One region of the Ectothiorhodospira lacustris genome, then DNA from elsewhere that is predicted to be linked to it. Evidence: predicted binding sites of a transcription regulator. Region 1 holds the regulator's gene; each other region holds the start of a gene.
The links. Region 1 encodes sigma-54, which starts transcription at its own class of promoters, with help from an activator protein. Its sites were predicted from a motif close to TGGCANGNTNCNTGCTT; they were not measured.

Region 1 (5,875 bases):
CGAACAGGATGTCCACGGGTTCGCTGTCCGGGGCATCATAGTCTACCCCCTTTCCCAGTTTGAGCAGGGCGGCACAGGCTTCGTCAGCGCCGGCCAGACGGCCGTGGGGAATGGCGACGCCATGCCCCAGGCCGGTGCTGCCCAGGCGTTCCCGGGCCAGCAGACTGTCGAAGATCTCTCCCTGGGTCAGCCTGGGCAGGTGGCTCGAAAGCATTTCACCCAGCATCTCCAGAGCGCGTTTCTTGCTGCTGACGTCCGGCAGACAGCAGACGCGCTCCGGGGCGAGAAGATCACCGATGTTCATGGATGTCTCACCCGACGTGGTTGCGGTGGGAGCCTTCGGCGCGGTGGTGGTCCTTGAGCTTTTCCTTGTGCTTGACCACCTGGCGGTCCAGCTTGTCGACCAGGGCATCGATGGCGGCATACATGTCGGCTTGGGTGGCATCGGCAAAGATGGTGTTGCCGCTGACCAGCATGTTGGCTTCCGCCTTCTGCTGCAGTTTCTCCACGGTCAGGACCACATGCACGTCAATGACGTTGTCGAAGTGGCGCTCCAGGCGCTGGAACTTGTCATTGACATAGTCGCGCAGGGCGTCGGTCAGGTCCACGTGATGACCGGTGAGGTTGATCTGCATGAGGTAACTCCTTGGTTAGGATGTGAATGTGAGGCCTTGGGAACTCAGACGAGGCGCTTGCGTTCGTTGGATGGCGGGATTGCCATGGCCTCGCGATACTTGGCAACGGTGCGCCTCGCTACCTGGATGCCCCGATCCACCAGGATCTGGGCAATCTTGCTGTCACTCAGGGGCTTGCCCTGGGGCTCTTCGGCAATCAATTTGCGGATCATGGCACGGATGGCCGTGGCGGAGCACTCCCCCCCATCGGCCGTCCCCACATGACTGGAGAAGAAATACTTGAATTCGTAAATCCCTTTCGGGGTGTGCATGTACTTCTGGGTGGTGACACGGGAGATGGTGGATTCATGCATCTCCAACTGCTCGGCGATGTCCCGCAGCACCAGGGGTTTCATGGCCTCGTCGCCGTGTTCCAGAAAGGCGCGCTGATGCTCCACAATGGCGGTGCCTACCCGCAGCAAGGTTTCGTTGCGGCTTTGCAGGCTCTTGATGAACCAGCGGGCCTCTTGCAGGCTGTTGCGCAGGTAGACGTTATCCTGACTGGAATCGGCCCGCCGTACAAAGCTGGCATAAAGCGGGTTCACTCGCAACCGGGGGGCGACTTCCGGGTTCAGTTCCACCTGCCAGTATCCCTCGCGCTTGCGCACGAAGACGTCGGGAATGATGTATTCCGGTGAGCTGGAGCTGATCAGGGTGCCCGGGCGGGGATTCAGGCTCTGTATCAGGGCCATCACCGCCTGCAGTTCTCCGTCGGCCAGTCCCAGTCGGCGCTGTACGCCTTTGAAATCACGGGTACCCAGGGCTTCGAGATGATCGCGCACCAGGGTCCTGGCCTCGGCCAGCCAGGCGGTATCCGGCGAGAACTGCTCCAGCTGCAGCAGCAGGCATTCTGAGAGATCGCGCGCGCCCACGCCCACGGGGTCCAAGTGCTGGACCATGCGCAGTACGGCTTCCACCTCATCCAGCTCCAGTTCCAGTTCCTGGTCCTGAGCCAGTCCGGCATGGATCTGTTCGATGGGTTCTCCCAGGTAACCGTCATCGTTGATGGCGTCGATGAGGGTCATGGCAATGACCTGATCCCGCTCGCTCAGGGGGGACAGGTTGATCTGCCAGAGCAGGTGATCACGCAGGTCCTCACCGGGGGCACTCTGGTTCTCGAACAGGTCGCGACCGTCGCCGTCCCCCCCCTGGCCGCCGCCGGTTGCCGGCATGTCGTAGAGGTCTTCCCAGTTGCTGTCCACCGGCAGCTCTTCGGGAATGTTCTCCGAGGCATCGCCTGTGCCGCCCGGTTCCGCGGGCTCTTCGAATTCCCGGCCCCCCGCATCCTTGTCGGTGCTGTCCGGCCTGCTGTCCATCTCTTCCCGCTGGGCCGCCGCCTCGTCCACACCGGTATCCAGGTCGGCGTCGGCGCCTTCCAGGGCTTCCAGCATCGGGTTGGTCTCCAGCGTCTCCTGGATCTGGGCCTGTAGCTCCAATGTGGACAGCTGCAGCAGCCGGATGGCCTGCTGCAGCTGTGGTGTCATGGTAAGGCTCTGGCCGAGACGGAGCTGGACAGAAGGTTTCAGCATAGGATGTGGCGTACCACCGGAGTCGTCAGGCAGGCGTTGAGTGGTCCCGGCAGTGTCGACGGCTCTTTTCCGTCATGCGCGGGGTCTGTCATCCGGATTATACGGCTTGGCACGAAAAATGTGACCCAGTGTGGGGAAACCATGAGATGGCTCAAAAACTGTACTTTCATAGTCGGAAATGGTCGCCCAGATAGACCCGTCTGACCTGGGGGTCGGCCAGCACCACTTCCGGCGGCCCTTCGCTGATCAGATGCCCGTCGCTCAGGATATAGGCGCGGTTGCAGATGCCCAGGGTCTCGCGAACGTTGTGATCGGTGATCAGCACCCCGATCTTGCGCGATACCAGATGGGTGATGATGCGCTGGATCTCGATCACGGAAATGGGGTCCACTCCGGCAAAGGGCTCATCCAGCAGGATGAAGGCCGGCTCCGTGGCCAGGGCGCGGGCAATCTCCACCCGGCGCCGCTCGCCACCCGAGAGACTGATGCCCAGGCTCTCGCGGATGTGCATGATCTGAAACTCTTCCAGCAGGGATTCCATGTGTTCATGGCGCTGGGCGCGGTTGAGGTCGCGGCGTGTTTCCAGTACGGCAAGGAGATTGTCTTCCACCGACAGCTTGCGAAACACCGAGGCCTCCTGGGGCAGATAGCCGATCCCCAGTTGCGCCCGGGCATGCATGGGTAGGGGGGTGATGTCCTTGTCGTCCAACTCGATGCGGCCGCCGTCGCAGGGGATGAGGCCGACGATCATGTAAAAGCAGGTGGTCTTGCCGGCCCCGTTGGGACCCAGCAGGCCGACGACTTCGCCGCTGTTCACCTGCAGAGAAACGCCGTCCACCGGTTTGCGGGCACGGTACTGTTTGACCAGGTCGCGGGTCTGCAGGCGGCTCATCGTGCGCCCTCGGCCGGGGCGGGAGCCTGATCCCTGGGAGTGAAAATCGCTTCGACGCGCCCGGTATCCCCGGTACGGGCTTCCAGGGTGGCCGTGCGCAGGTCATAGATGATGCGGCTGCCCCGGAACTCGTCCGCGCCCTGCCGGACGCGGGCACTGCCGCTCAGTTCCATGCGTTGCTCGGTGGGAAAGAACTCCATACGTGCGGCCTCGGCACGGACTTCCCGCCCCTGCGGGTCCTGGGTGCGTAGAGTTGCCGGTCGGCCTTCCGAGGTCATGCGCTCCAGGACCCGGCCCGGCGTATGGACCGTGACTGTATCACCGGTGATTTCCGTGGCGCCCTGGGTAATGCGTACACCGCCGCGGTAGGTGCTGATGCCTCGGTTGTCGTCCAGGGTGGCCGAGTCCGCCTCGATCCGGATGGGCAATGTCCGGTCCACCTGTGCCTGGAGCGGTCCGGCCAGCAGCAGGATGGCCAGTGCCGGGATCATGAGCCGCCCAGGGAGGCATTGAAAAACTCCCTCGCCGTCGCTCCCGCGAGGGCGGGAGCCCATGCTTTTCACTCCGTGACTGGATGCCCGCTTGCGCGGGAATGACGACCTGAGGAAGGCCGGCCGCATTCTGCTGGACCTTGATTCCCGCGGGTGCGGAAATGGCTGACTTGGAGCAACCCTAGTGGGGAACATAGACACCCCGTGCGTCACGTTTGAGTTCCAGAATTTCATGCCGAAGGTCCAGGAACAGACCTAGACCCTCGGCCTCCTGATAGGTGGTCCGCAGGTGTGCCGGGGCGTCGGTGACGGCCTGACGGGGGCCCGGCCAGAGGGTGGTGTCCCTGGTGGTGATGGTGATCGGACCTCGCTCGCCCTCGGCGGCGCGGTGGATGTGTACCTCGCCCAGCAATTTGACTTCATCGCCGGCGGGGGAGATCCAGCCCTGCTCGGAGCGCAGGGTCCAGGTGGCGCCGGGGCTGTACCGCAGGATCAGTACCGGGGTTTCCAGCCAGCGGGACCCGTCCGCCTGACGCTGTTCCATACGCTGACCGCGAAGCTGGTAACGGGGTTCACCAAGGGGATCCATATGGATGGCCGCGTATTGTTCCAGAAAGAAATCGGTCCCTTCGGTGGCCGCCTCTTCCAGCACCCGTCGGCGTTCATCGGCGTCCCGTGCCAGCCAGAAGCCGATGGCCGCAGCCAGGCTCAGCAGCGCGATCAAGAACAGGGAGGGCAGCTTCATCCCAGGTAGGTGGTCAGGGCGGCCTGCAGGGTGCCCTGGGCCTCCATGATGAATTCACAGGCCTCCCGGGCGGCGCCTCGCCCCCCCGGTTGCCGGGTCACATAGTGGGCGTGCTCCCTGACCAGGGCATGGGCATCGGCCACCGCAATGGCCAGGGCCACCCGGCGCATCACCGGCAGGTCCACCACATCATCGCCCACATAGGCGGTTTCCTCGGCGCTGACGCCGGCATCTGTCAGCAGGCCGTCCAGGGCCTCCAGCTTGTCGCGCCGGCCCTGGACCACGAGCCGGATTCCCAGATCCTGCATCCGGTGCTCCACGACCCCTGAACGCCGGCCCGTGAGGATGCCCACCTGAACGCCGCTGTCCGCCAGCATGCGCATGCCCTGCCCATCCTTGCTGTTGAAGGCCTTGTACTGGCGCCCGTCATCGTCCAGGAACAGACTGCCGTCGGTGAGCACGCCATCCACGTCGAAGATGACGAAGCGCACCCGTCGTGCGCGTTCAGTGAGAGTATCGGTCATGGGCTAAGATACCATGGGTCGGGTGGGGGTCAGACCACGCCGGCGCGCAGCAGGTCATGCATGTTGAGCGCTCCCACCAGTCGCTGGGCCTCGTCCAGCACCGGCAGGGCGCTGATCTTGTGGTCTTCCATGATCTTCAGGACTTCGGCTGCCAGCATGGTGGGAGAGGCGGTCTTGAATTGGCGGGTCATCACTTCGCCGATGGAGGTGGCATGCACATCCACGCCCCGGTCGAGGGTGCGGCGCAGGTCGCCGTCGGTGAAGACGCCGATCAGCCGTCGCTGTTCGTCCACCACGGCGGTCATGCCCAGCCCCTGGCGGCTGATCTCCAGCAGGGCATCACCCAGGGGCGCATCGGCCCGCACCATGGGGATACGGTCGCCGGTATGCATAATGTCCGCCACATGCAGAAGCAGCCGGCGCCCCAGGCGTCCGCCCGGGTGCGAGCGGGCGAAATCGTCGGCGGTGAAGCCCCTGGCTTCCAGCAAGGCCACGGCCAGCGCGTCGCCCATGGCCAGGGCGGCGGTGGTGCTGGCCGTGGGGGCCAGACCCAGGGGGCAGGCTTCCTTGGATACGCTCACGTCCAGGTTGACGGTGGCTTCCCGCGCCAGGGTGGAGCGGGGGTTGCCGGTGAGGGCAATCATGGGTACACCCAGGCGGCGGATCAGTGGCAGGATGGTGAGCAGTTCGTTGGTCTCGCCGGAGTTGGACAGGGCAATGACCGTGTCGCCCGACGTGATCATGCCCAGGTCCCCGTGGCTGGCTTCGCCCGGGTGGACAAAAAACGCGGGTGTCCCGGTGCTGGCCAGGGTGGCGGCGATCTTGTTGCCGATATGCCCGGACTTGCCCATGCCCGTGACCACCACGCGGCCGGTGCAGGCCAGCAGGTGTTCGCAGGCACGGATGAAGCGGGCGTCAATGCGGGCCATCAGGCCGCGGATGCCCTCGGCCTCGGTGTCCAGTACCGCCAGGGCGAGTTCGCGGGTCTTTTCCGGATTGAGTTTCATGATGCTGTAATGC
Region 2 (5,875 bases), on a different contig from region 1:
CGCAGGGCCTGAAAATGGCTGTGATCGCTGATGTCGTGATCGATCTCTTGGGGGCCGCCGGAGGTATGCGTCATCACCCCTTCGTGATCGAACAGGGCGATGGCCTGGGCATGGGGCAGGAGACGCAGATGCCGTTCGAGCCACTGGTTGATTCGGGCGTGGGCTTCGGGGTCGTCATCGGGCGGAGGGAGGTGCTCGGGGCGGATCTCGCCGGCCATGCTGCTGAGCAGGGCACCGCTGGTCTCAAAGGCGGCATACAGCCATTCGCTCACCAGTACGCTGGTGGAATGGGTGCGCTGGCGGGCGGCCTCCATGTCCTGCGCTCTGGAGGTGGTCAGGTCCCAGGCGATCACCAGGGCCAGCGCCAGGCAAAAGCCCAGATAGAGTATCCAGGCCTTGAGCGCGATGTGACGGTGCTGGTCATCCCCAGGCGGCGGGCTTTGGGTCACCGAGGTTGTTCTGGCGCAGGCATCTAGGATATCTCCCGAAACGTGTATGGAGGCGGGTCACTCTGGTGTCGCCATGGCCGGCCCCGACGGGAAGTGTCTTCCCCACTTATATCATTTACCGTGCGCGCGAATTCACGATCAGGATGGAACCCTGCCATTCTTCCGACCGATGGCGGTTGCCGCTTCCAGCTTGACCGTTTTAAGGGCGGGACACGCCCGGTTCGCCTGTGAAGTGAGCGATGCAGTCAGGTCGCCAGCAGCAGGAACCCACCGAGGTGATTCAGCCCTGGCGGGCTGAACACGGTAGGAATCCCCTTCGTTTCCGCCCTCGGGCGGCGAGCATCAGCGAGAGGGAGGGGAGGATGTCAGTGCGCCGGGCACGGCGCACGTCTATAGGGTGAAAGTCCCGAACAGTGAAGTTGGGAGTAGCTGTTAGCCAAGACGGCAAGGGTGTCCACCGCAAGGTGGAATCTGAAGGAAGCCTGCGGCAAACCGCTGAGCCGAGGAACACGAACCCCATAGGAGGCGGGCTGCGTGGAGTGAGTGTGCTGAAGAACACAAAGCTCATCCCAACACGGCAGCGCAGCACGTATATGAGGCGGCTACATGGCGGGAAAGACGTGCGTCTTACCCCGGGAGGTCCCCCATGACCGTCGGAGCCAAACCAACTGCACAGCGGGAGGGGCGGCAAGGGCATGGGGGAAGTCAGCAGCGGCCATAGTAGGTGGCGACATCCCACTGAAGGGCCAAAGGTAAGTGAAAGGTCTCTCTGTGATCTCTGACCAACGCGATGACAACCGACCGCAGTTTACTGGCAGCGGCAGACCGACCGCAGGTTGGAGACCTTGTGAACCCTGTTACCCGATCTCCATGGATGATGTGCTGGACAGCGCCAACATGGCGGATGCATGGAACCGGGTGCGGAGCAACAAAGGGGCCGCCGGCCCCGATGGACACACTATCGAAGAGACCGGGCGTCTACTGAAGACATCCTGGCCGGAGATCAAAGATTCACTCCAGTCGGGTTCCTATCAGCCAGGTCCGGTCAGGACGGTCCACATCCCGAAAGGGGATGGTAAATCCCGTATGCTGGGAATTCCCAACGTGGTAGACCGTCTGATCCAGCAAGCCATCCATCAAGTGCTCAGTCCTCACTATGAGAAGGACTTCTCCGCCTCAAGCTACGGCTTCAGGCCAGGCCGGAACGCCTGGCAGGCAATTGGGCAGGCCCATGACTACGTCAAACGGGGCTACAACACCGTGGTCGACATTGATCTGGAAAAGTTCTTTGACCAGGTCAACCACGATATCCTGATGGCCAAGTTGGCAAGGCGTATCCAGGACAAGCGTTTGCTGGGCCTGATTCGCCGCTACCTCCAATCGGGAATGATGATGGATGGTCTCGTCAGCCAACGCGAGAAAGGCACCCCTCAGGGATCTCCCCTGAGTCCCTTGCTCAGCAACATCCTGCTCGACGAACTCGACAAGGAACTGGAAGCCAGAGGCCATCGGTTCTGCCGATACGCCGACGACTGTCAGGTCTACGTCAAAAGTCTTCGGGCGGGCCACCGAGTCAAGGAAAGCATGACAGCCTTTCTGGAGACACGACTGAAGCTCCCAGTAAACAGGAGCAAGAGTCGCGTCGTGGCCGCTTCAAGAAGCAGCTTTCTGGGGTACGGCTTCCTCGGGATGGCCAACCCTCGGATCCGCTGCAGCACGGAGACGGTCAAACGCTTCAAACGACGGGTCAGGCAACTGACCCGCGGGCATGATCGAGAAGCAATCGAGGTTAAACTGGCTCGCCTCGACAGATACATTCGGGGTTGGGCCAGCTACTTCCGGCTGGCGAAGACGCACCGGTTGTTTGCTGACCTCGACGGCTGGATCCGAAGCCGTTTACGGATGTGCTTGATGAAACAGTGGTTCAAACCGCGAACCCGGGTGAGAAAGATGATCGAACTCGGTTTGCCGGTGGACGAAGCCCGAGGCTACAGCCAACACAAGCGCTGGTGGTTCCTGGCCCAACTCCACCACACGCGGTTTCTGATGAATAACCATTGGTGGCGCGACCGAGGCTTCCGAGGTGTGAGCTTCTATGTGAAGCGGTTTGCCAACACTTGACCAACCGCCGTGGTACGGATCCGTATGCCCGGTGGTGTGGGCGGACGGGGGCTAGCCCCCCTCCGACCCGATAGGTAAGGTGCTTTGTAGTAAATCCCACAATCTACCCCGTCAGGTCACACAACCACCATCACTCCGTCATTAAATAATCATTCCAAATCATTAGGTTGATGACCTGGCACGATAATCGCTAAATCCTCTGCATGGCCCTACCAGCCCAACGAGGACATCCATGACCACCCCGCCCGGCATCGTCATCGACGACACCACCCTGAGAGACGGCGAACAATCCGCTGGCGTGGCCTTCAATGACGCCGAGCGCGTGGCCATCGCCAAGGGGCTGGACGACCTGGGCGTTCCCGAGCTGGAAATCGGCATTCCCTCCATGGGCCCCGAGGAGCGGGAATCCATCGCCCTGCTGGCTCAGCTGGGACTCAAGGCCCGTCTGCTGGTGTGGAGCCGCATGCGCGCCGATGACCTGGCCGACTGCGCGGATCTGGGGGTTCAGATGGTGGATCTGTCCATACCGGTTTCGGATCAGCAGATCCAGCGCAAGCTGGGTCGGGATCGTGACTGGGTGCTGAAGAGCATCCGTCGGCACGTGGCCCAGGCCCTGGAGCTGGGACTGGAGGTGGGTGTGGGGGGAGAAGATGCCTCCCGGGCCGATTCCGATTTCCTCTGCCAAGTGATAGAAACCGCCCAGGCCGCCGGGGCGCGGCGTTTCCGCTTCGCCGATACCGTGGGCATCATGGAACCCTTCGGCGTGCTGGCGCGTATCCGGCAGCTTCGCGCCGTCTCCGATCTGGAGATCGAGATGCATGCCCACGATGACCTGGGCCTGGCCACCGCCAACACCCTGGCTGCCGTCCTCGGCGGCGCCACCCACGTGAACACCACCGTCAACGGTATCGGTGAACGGGCCGGTAACGCCGCCCTGGAAGAGGTGGTCATGGGGCTGCGCCGGCTCCACGGCATCGAGACCGGCGTGGAGCTGCGCCGCTTTCCGGCCCTGTCCCACCTGGTGGAGACCGCTTCCGGCCGTCCCATCCACTGGCAGAAGAGCCTGGTGGGGGAGGGGGTGTTCACCCACGAGGCCGGCATTCATGTGGACGGCCTGCTCAAGGACCCCGTCAATTATCAGGGGGTGGACCCGGCTGAGCTGGGGCGGGAGCACCGCCTGGTGCTGGGCAAGCACTCCGGCGCCCATGGCGTGATGGCGGCCTATGCGCGTATGGGGGTGACACTGGACAAGGCCCAGGCAGCCCTGCTGCTGAGCCGTCTGCGTCGATCCGTTTCCCAATCCAAGCGGCCGCCGACGGAGCATGAGCTGGCCACCTGGTATGCGGAACTCACCCATCTAAGCGGGGCTGTGGCATGAGGCCTCCTCTTTCGTTGATATCCACCATCGAGGTCTGAACCATGACTGACACCACCGAACTTGAAGAAGACCTGCAGGAAATGGGGTCCGCCGAGGAGTTTCTGGAGTATTTCAACATTCCTTACGATGAAGCCGTCGTACGGGTGAATCGCCTGCATATCCTGCAGCGTTTTCATGATTACCTCTCCGGCACTCTGGACAACCTGCCCACGGACCTGTCGGCCCGTCGGGATGTCTATCGCAGTCTGCTGATGCAGGCCTATGCGGACTTCGTGGAATCCGATGCCCGCACCGAAAAGGTGTTCAAGGTCTTCAAACGAGCGGCCCCGGGCGTCACCGTGGTGCCGCTGGAACAGGCATTCATCCGGAGATAGTCCCATGGAGCAATATCGAGAATACGGTGAGCAGGTCAGGGTGGTTCGACCCTTGCGCAACGACGGCACCTATCCCGGCATGGACCGGGGCGAGCTGCTGGTGCCTAGGGGCAGTGTCGGGGTGGTCATCGGCAGGGGCACCTTCCTGCAGGATCAGGTGATCTACACCGTCAACTTTCTGGACGCGGGCCGTGTGGTGGGCTGCCGCCAGGAAGAACTGATCGACGCCGATGCCCACTGGGTGCCCACCCGGTACGAGTTTCGCGACAAGGTCACCCCGGCGATCCCCCTGGGCATCAACGGCGAGGCGGTGGTGGCGCCGGGGACCGTGGGCGAGGTCTGCAAGGTCCTGCGGGATCTGCCCGATGGTGTGGCCTATCACGTGAACTTTGACGGACGGGTCCTGCAGGTGCCGGAAAAGGCGCTGACCGACCCGTCCGAGGAGTACCCTTCATGACCCTTGTACTGGAACAGCGTCCCGAACTGCTCTACATCGAACTGCGGGCCGCCCTGGACTACTTCAGTAAGCCCCTGGGCAGTCTCTCCGATGACGAGCGCAAGATCGTTCGCAATCGTGCCCTCAAGGCCTATGACATCGGCGCGCGTGCCCTGGCCTCCAGCGAGGCCAGGGATATCCATGTGCCCGAGGGGCAGGTGATCCGGGCCTTGCAGGAGATCGAGTCGCGCTATCCGGAGCCGAAGCAGTTCCAGGAAGAGCTGCGGCACCATGGCCTGGACCGGGAGGCCCTGCGGCAGGCCCTTTACCGGGAGTTGCGTCTGGAGGTCCTGCTGGAGCGGGTTGCCGCCCGGGCCGAACCGGTGACGGACGAGGAGGTGACCCGATACTATGAGTGCCACAAGACCCGGCTGGAGCGCCCGGAGACCCGCACGGTGAGGCAGATCCTGATCACCATCAATCCGGATTACCCTGAAAATACCTCGGAGGCGGCCCGGGCACGTCTCGAGATGATCCGTGACACTTTGCTCAGTGACCTGGGGACCTTTGCCGATCTGGCCATGCGCCATTCCGAGTGTCCCAGCGCCCTCAAGGGCGGTCTGCTGGGGCGGATGCCCGAGGGGAATCTTTACCCGGAACTGGATGACGTGCTGTTCAAGATGGCGGCCGGCACGGTGAGCGACCCGGTACAGACGGAGGTGGGCCTGCATCTGCTCTACTGCGAAACCATTCACCCCCCCGGGCTGGTCACTTTGGACGAAGCCGGAGGCCGCATCCGTCAGGTACTGGAGCAGCGGCGCCAGGCCAATTGCCGGCGGGCTTGGCTGGAGTCCCTGGGGTGACCCACTCCCTTTGGGTTACTCCCCGACCTGTTCGTTACTCCCCGACCTGTCCCGCACACCTTAAACCCCTGTCCGTTACCTAATTCCATGTCCGTCACTCCGGCCCTCTTTCCGTCACCCCCGCCCCTTCTGCCGTCGCTCCCGCGAAAGCGGGAGTCCATGATTTTCAGCCTGCCACTGGATTCCCGCTTTCGCGGGAATGACGGACCATGAGTCATCATCGGCGCATCCTTTGCCACTGGATTCCCGCTTGC
Region 3 (5,875 bases), on a different contig from region 1:
GGCGCTCAAGGCGGCGGCGGGCCGCAAGTAGGGTGGCGGGGTCCTGCTCCCCTTATGGGGAGCAGGATGACACGGCATCAGCCTGCCGCCGCCCGGAGCGCCTCGGCCCGATCGGTCCTCTCCCAGGTCACGTCCAGGTCCTCCCGGCCGAAGTGGCCGTAGGCTGCGGTGGGCCGGTAGACCGGCTGTTCCAGCGCCAGCATGGTGAGGATGCCGTAGGGCCGCAGGTCGAAGTGTTCCCGTACCAGTTCCGTCAGCCGCTGCTCATCAATCCTGCCGGTACCGAAGGTCTCCACGGCGATGGAGGTGGGTTCGGCCACACCGATGGCATAGGAAACCTGGACCTCGCAGCGTTCCGCCAGCCCGGCAGCAACGATGTTCTTGGCCACGTAGCGGCAGGCATAGGCAGCGGAGCGGTCCACCTTGGACGGGTCCTTGCCGGAGAAGGCACCACCGCCGTGGCGGGCCATGCCGCCGTAGGTGTCGACGATGATCTTGCGGCCGGTGAGACCGCAGTCCCCCAGCGGGCCGCCGGTGACGAAGCGGCCGGTGGGGTTGATGTGAAAGCGGGTGGCCTTGTGCAGCCACCGGGACCCCAGCACCGGCTTGATGATCTCTTCCATCACCGCTTCCTGCAGGTCCTGCTGGGAGATCTCCGGGGCGTGCTGGGTGGAGAGCACCACGGCTTCCGCAGAGACCGCTTTGCCGCCTTCATAGCGGAAGGTGACCTGGCTCTTGGCATCAGGACGCAGCCAGGGCAGGGTCCCGTTCTTGCGCACTTCGGCCTGGCGGCGGACCAGCTGGTGGGCGAAGTGGATAGGGGCGGGCATGAGGACATCGGTCTCGCTGCAGGCGTAGCCGAACATCAGGCCCTGGTCACCGGCCCCCTGGTCCTCGGGGCGGCTGCGGTCCACGCCCTGGTTGATGTCCATGGACTGGGCGCCGAGGGTGTTGAGGACGGCGCAGGTGTGGCCGTCAAAGCCCTTGTCGGAGTGGTCATAGCCGATGTCCAGCACCACCCGGCGTACCAGTTTTTCCAGGTCGATGGTGGCGGTGGACTTGACCTCGCCCCCCACCAGCACCATGCCGGTCTGGGCGAAGGTCTCGGCGGCGACGCGGGCCTTGGGGTCCTGGGCCAGGTAGGCATCCAGGATGGCGTCGGAGACCTGATCGCAGAGTTTGTCCGGATGGCCTTCGGAGACGGATTCAGAGGTGAACAGGTAGGTTTTGTTCATAGGGATGTCTGTGGATTGTCCTTGGAACGGATTGAGTGGAGGGGTTCAGGCCTTGCGGAAGCGGAAGATGCCCCAGCACAGGTGCCCGGCGTGGCCGCCGTCGATCCAGTGCTGCAGACCCTTCTTCATGCGCGCCAGATAGTCCGGCGAGATGCTGCCGGCCAGATCCGCTTCCCGGGCCTCGGTCTCCCGCAGGACCCGGCTGTAATGGCGTGGCAACTGGTGGCTGTGATTCTCAAAGCCGATCTCCTTAAGCCCGTGCCGCCCGGCGGTCTCCCGGTAGAAACCTGGGCAGCCCAGGGTCTCCAGATGGATGCGGTCCAGGATGGGTTGCAGGACCCCGCCCGGGCAGTCGTCGGTGGCCATGGGGTCGGTGAAGATGAAGACCCCGCCGGGCTTGAGGACCCGGGCGGCCTGCTCCAGCACCCGAGCCCGACGGCCGCTGTGCAGGATGGCATCCTGGGACCAGACTACGTCGAATTGAGCATCAGGGCAGGGGATGTCCTCGAAGCTGCCGTCCACCACCTCGATGCGATCGTCCAACTTCTGGGCCCGGTTGGTCTGGCGGTTGCGGGCGTTTTCCACCTCGCTCAGATTCAGGGCGGTGACATGGCAGCCGAAGTTGCCGGCCAGGTAGCGGGCAGCACCGCCGTAGCCGGCGCCCAGATCCAGGATCCGGTGCTCGGGGGTGATATCTCCCAGCATGTCGCCCATGTGGGCCACCGTGCGGCGGCTGGCGTCGCCGATGGGTTCGTCATCGGTTTCGTAGAGGCCGATGTGAATGTCCTCGCCACCCCAGACCCGGTGGTAGAAGGTATCGGCGTCATCGCTGTTGTAGTAGTCGCGGGCGGTGGCGACGGCACCTTCGTAGTGGCTCATGCCTTGTCCCCTGTGTAGCGCTTGTCGGCGACGTGGATGAAGAAATCCGGCTCCTTCTCCTGGTAGGTCTCCTTGAAGTCGCCGTAGGTCTCGATGCCCTGGAAGCCCACCTCCCGCATCAGGCGGCGCACATAGGCCTTGCGCAGGGGATACATGTTCAGGTGGTAGACCGACTGGTCGGGAAAGGCATAGCGAAAACGGGTCAGCCCCGGGTCCACGTGCTCGGGGTGGACCGAGACGTTGTCGCCGCAGTAGTAGAAGGTGTGGGCGCTGGAGTAGCCGTGATCCAGAATGGCGTCGTAGTTACGCTGGTCCAGGATCAGCAGACCGTCGTGGTTGAGGGCGGAGTAAAACTCGGCGAGGGCCTTGCGGCGGTCGTGTTCATTGAACAGGTGGGTGAAGGAGTTACCCAGACAGACCACGGCGTCATAGCGGCCGTAGATGTCCCGGTTCAGTTCCCGCCAGTCCGCCTGGGTGGTGCGTAGGATGTGGCCCCGCTTGCGGCCGTTGTCGAAGGCCTTGGCCAGCATCTGGGCACTGCCGTCGGCACTGACCACGTCAAATCCCGCCTCCCGCAGCAGGATGGAGTGAAAACCGGTGCCGGTGGCCACGTCCAGGACCCGTTTTGCGCCCCGTTCCTTGAGTACCTGGATGAAGAAATCCCCTTCGCTGGCGGCCCGACTGTCCCAGTCGATGAGTTCGTCCCATTTGTCCACGAAGGGTTCGACGTATTCACGGACGTAGTTGTCCGTCTCCCGGCGTTCCACCGGCTTGGTTCCGAAATCCTGCTTGGTCATGGTGATTGACATCGAGGTCTCCCGCCATCTGATTGGATGGACGTTGAAACGCGGGGCGCTGTGCACCCTCACGATGTGGATGACAGACGCGGCCGAATGCCCGAAGTGGGTGCGCGCTGTCCGGCCCGTGTTGAGCCGCTGGTGGTGTCCGCGAAGCCTGTCGGCTGATTCGGGACCATGAGGTGGTCGTCGTAACGACCCTTGATGCCGTCCTGGGGAGAAGCCCCCGGGATGCAAGGGACGCGGTAGCGTCCGGTGGGCAGGTAGGGCGCTTATTGGAATGCCCTGAACAAGCTAATCCCGCAGTCCTTGCGTTTTATTGCCGTGGCCTTTGCATTATTGCAGTAGGCCTCCTCCGTCATTCCCGCGAAAGCGGGAATCCAGCGATAGACTCAAACCCCTGGACTCCCGCCTTCGCGGGAGTGACGACAAGGCAGGCTCGGCCCTCCGCGGGCCGTATGCAGCGACTACTCGTCGTTTCGGTGCATCTTTCTACCTTGAGCAAGTTGAATCAGAATTTCAAGGGGTTATCCCGCATTTTAATACGTACCCATGGGGATTGAGTGTTCAGGTTGAGCTTCGAGTTTGTCGTATATGCGCTTTTTTTGTCGCAAAGTCGACAACGAAAGCGGGCATGAGCGATGGATCCGGGATGGCTTGATAACCCCTGTAAACAGCAGGTTAAACGGTTTTTGGGCGAGCCATCCTAACTGGCACCGGATTTGCTTTGAACTGATGTAAGGGCGGTTTTTAATCAGTCATTCCCGCGGGAGCGGGAATCCGGTCAAAGGCTGAAAATTCTGGACTCCCGCCTTTGCGGGAGTGACGGAAGCGGACTTGGCCAGTGTTTCCAAGACTGTTCCCAGGGAGGTGTTCGTCCCATGACGGATGCATCGGGAACGGCATGTTCATCCATTCCAATAAAGAGGGCATTTCCATGGCGCGCATTGGGATCTTTTTCGGCACCACTACCGGCAATACCCGCAAGGTGGCCAAGATGATCAAGAAGAAGTATGACGATGAGACCATGGCCAAGCCGCAGAATGTGAACAAGGTCGGCGCCGATGAGATTGCCGCCTATGACTATCTGATTTTCGGTACGCCCACCATGGGTTCCGGCCAGTTGCCCGGTCTGTCCGCCGACTGCGAGGAAGAGAGCTGGGAGGAGTTTCTGCCCAACCTGGAAGAGGTGGATTTCACCGGCAAGACCGTCGCCCTGTACGGGCTGGGGGACCAGGTGGGCTATGCCAATGAATTCGTCGATGCCATGATCGAGCTCTATGATCTGGTCACCAGCCGCGGTGGCCGCGTGGTGGGTGCCTGGCCGACCGATGGCTATGAGTTCGAGTCTTCCCAGGCGGTGGTGGATGGCAAATTCGTCGGGCTGGTGCTGGACCAGGACAATCAGAGCCAGCTTACCGAGGAGCGTCTTGAGACCTGGCTGGCCCAGATTGCCCCGGAGTTTGGCTTATCGGCCTGACGCAGACGCCGGGGCGGGTGCTCCGGCGTTTTTTTTGATCATGCGTTGATAATGATTAGCAATACCACTACCATGAGCGATCGCTGAAACCAACGCAGTTCTGACATGCATCAAGGAGTTGCTTTATGAATTCACCGGACGCTGCTGAAGCCGATATTGCTGCACCTGGTCTGGCGGATCCGGGTGCCGTGGAATCCTCCGGTCTTGTAGATACGGGGCTGGGGGAAACGATGATCTCACAGGGCGGTGTCGCGGATGTGGCGGAGGCCGGGATCGTTCACGCCCTGCAGGGAATGATCGACCTTGGTGGTCCGGTGGTGGCTATCCTGCTGGCCATGTCCGTGGTGGCCCTGACCATCATCCTGGTCAAGATCGGCCAGTTCCTGTGGTGGCGTCTGGGTGACGAGCGCAGTCTGAATACGGCCCTGGCGCACTGGCGTGACGGTCGAGTGGAACCGGCCCTGGAAACCCTCTCCCGCAGCCGCAGTCCCGCCGCCCGCGTGATGGAGGTGGCGATCCAGGGGCGGCGCGATAATGTCTGCCCCGAGCCGCTGGTACGCGAAGAGGCCACCCGGGTGGCGGTGAACTGGCTGGAGCGGTTGCGGGGGCAGTTCCGCATGCTGGAGGTGATCGGCACCCTGGCACCGCTGCTGGGCCTTTTGGGTACGGTGCTGGGCATGATCGCCGCCTTCCAGCAACTGGAGGCGGCCGGCAACCGGGTGGACCCGGCCATTCTTTCCGGCGGTATCTGGGTGGCCCTTTTGACCACGGCGGTGGGGTTGGCGGTGGCCATCCCGGTGGTGGCGGTGCTCAACGGCCTCGAGCGCTGGGTGGAGCGGTTCCGCCATCGCATGCAGGATGCCGTCACCCAGGTTTTTACCCTGCCGCCGCCGGCGGCTGAACGGCAGCACGAGCCGACGCCCATCACGTCGGCCCAGAAGGGCCACATCAAGGTCTGGAAAGAGCGGGCGGCGGGCGATGCACATTGAGGCACCGGCACCGCGCCGACGGGCACTCATCAGTCTCACGCCCCTGATCGATGTGGTGTTCATCCTGCTGATCTTTTTCATGCTGGCCAGCAGCTTTCTGGACTGGAGCGCGGTGACCCTGAGTACCCCTTCCTCACAGTCCAGCGCCACCGACGACCAGCCGCCTCTGGCGGTGCGCATCCTTCCGGGCGGCGAACTGCGGGTAGCGGGTGAAGCGGTGACGGGGGAACACCTGGTCAGCGTCCTGCGTGAGCACCTGACGCAGGAGCCTTCGCGTATGGTGGTGGTCCAGCCGGCGGGGGAGGTTCCCCTGCAGACCGTGGTCAATGTCCTGGACCGGGTGCGGGAGGCAGAGCCCGTGTCCCTGCGTCTGTCACGGGAGTAAGGCCCCATGCAGTTACCCGAGTATTCCGGCAAGCCCCCGGAAGAGAATCTGATTCCGCTGATCAACATCGTCTTTCTGCTGTTGATCTTCTTTATGGTGGCCGGTGCACT

Region 2: the regulator sigma-54 is predicted to act here: its motif matches at 2,747-2,763, upstream of nifV (homocitrate synthase).
Region 3: the regulator sigma-54 is predicted to act here: its motif matches at 3,623-3,639, upstream of LQ952_RS10590 (flavodoxin).

What each region holds. Positions count from the first base shown of each region.
Region 1 is NZ_JAJNQM010000030.1:10,489-16,363, reverse strand. Features, by position in the region: gene LQ952_RS07615 (PTS sugar transporter subunit IIA) at 1-304, opposite strand, end outside; gene hpf (ribosome hibernation-promoting factor, HPF/YfiA family) at 312-635, opposite strand; gene LQ952_RS07605 (RNA polymerase factor sigma-54) at 680-2,203, opposite strand; gene lptB (LPS export ABC transporter ATP-binding protein) at 2,370-3,095, opposite strand; gene lptA (lipopolysaccharide transport periplasmic protein LptA) at 3,092-3,586, opposite strand; gene lptC (LPS export ABC transporter periplasmic protein LptC) at 3,768-4,331, opposite strand; gene LQ952_RS07585 (KdsC family phosphatase) at 4,328-4,855, opposite strand; gene LQ952_RS07580 (KpsF/GutQ family sugar-phosphate isomerase) at 4,885-5,862, opposite strand.
Region 2 is NZ_JAJNQM010000098.1:3,714-9,588, reverse strand. Features, by position in the region: partial or broken gene LQ952_RS14280 (PDC sensor domain-containing protein) at 1-449, opposite strand, end outside; gene ltrA (group II intron reverse transcriptase/maturase) at 1,320-2,570, shown strand; gene nifV (homocitrate synthase) at 2,803-3,948, shown strand; gene nifW (nitrogenase-stabilizing/protective protein NifW) at 3,990-4,322, shown strand; gene LQ952_RS14260 (nitrogen fixation protein NifZ) at 4,327-4,779, shown strand; gene nifM (nitrogen fixation protein NifM) at 4,776-5,621, shown strand.
Region 3 is NZ_JAJNQM010000050.1:14,479-20,353, reverse strand. Features, by position in the region: gene LQ952_RS10610 (Tex family protein) at 1-31, shown strand, start outside; gene metK (methionine adenosyltransferase) at 78-1,235, opposite strand; gene LQ952_RS10600 (SAM-dependent methyltransferase) at 1,281-2,114, opposite strand; gene LQ952_RS10595 (glycine/sarcosine N-methyltransferase) at 2,111-2,923, opposite strand; gene LQ952_RS10590 (flavodoxin) at 3,849-4,391, shown strand; gene LQ952_RS10585 (MotA/TolQ/ExbB proton channel family protein) at 4,517-5,380, shown strand; gene LQ952_RS10580 (ExbD/TolR family protein) at 5,370-5,765, shown strand; gene LQ952_RS10575 (ExbD/TolR family protein) at 5,772-5,875, shown strand, end outside.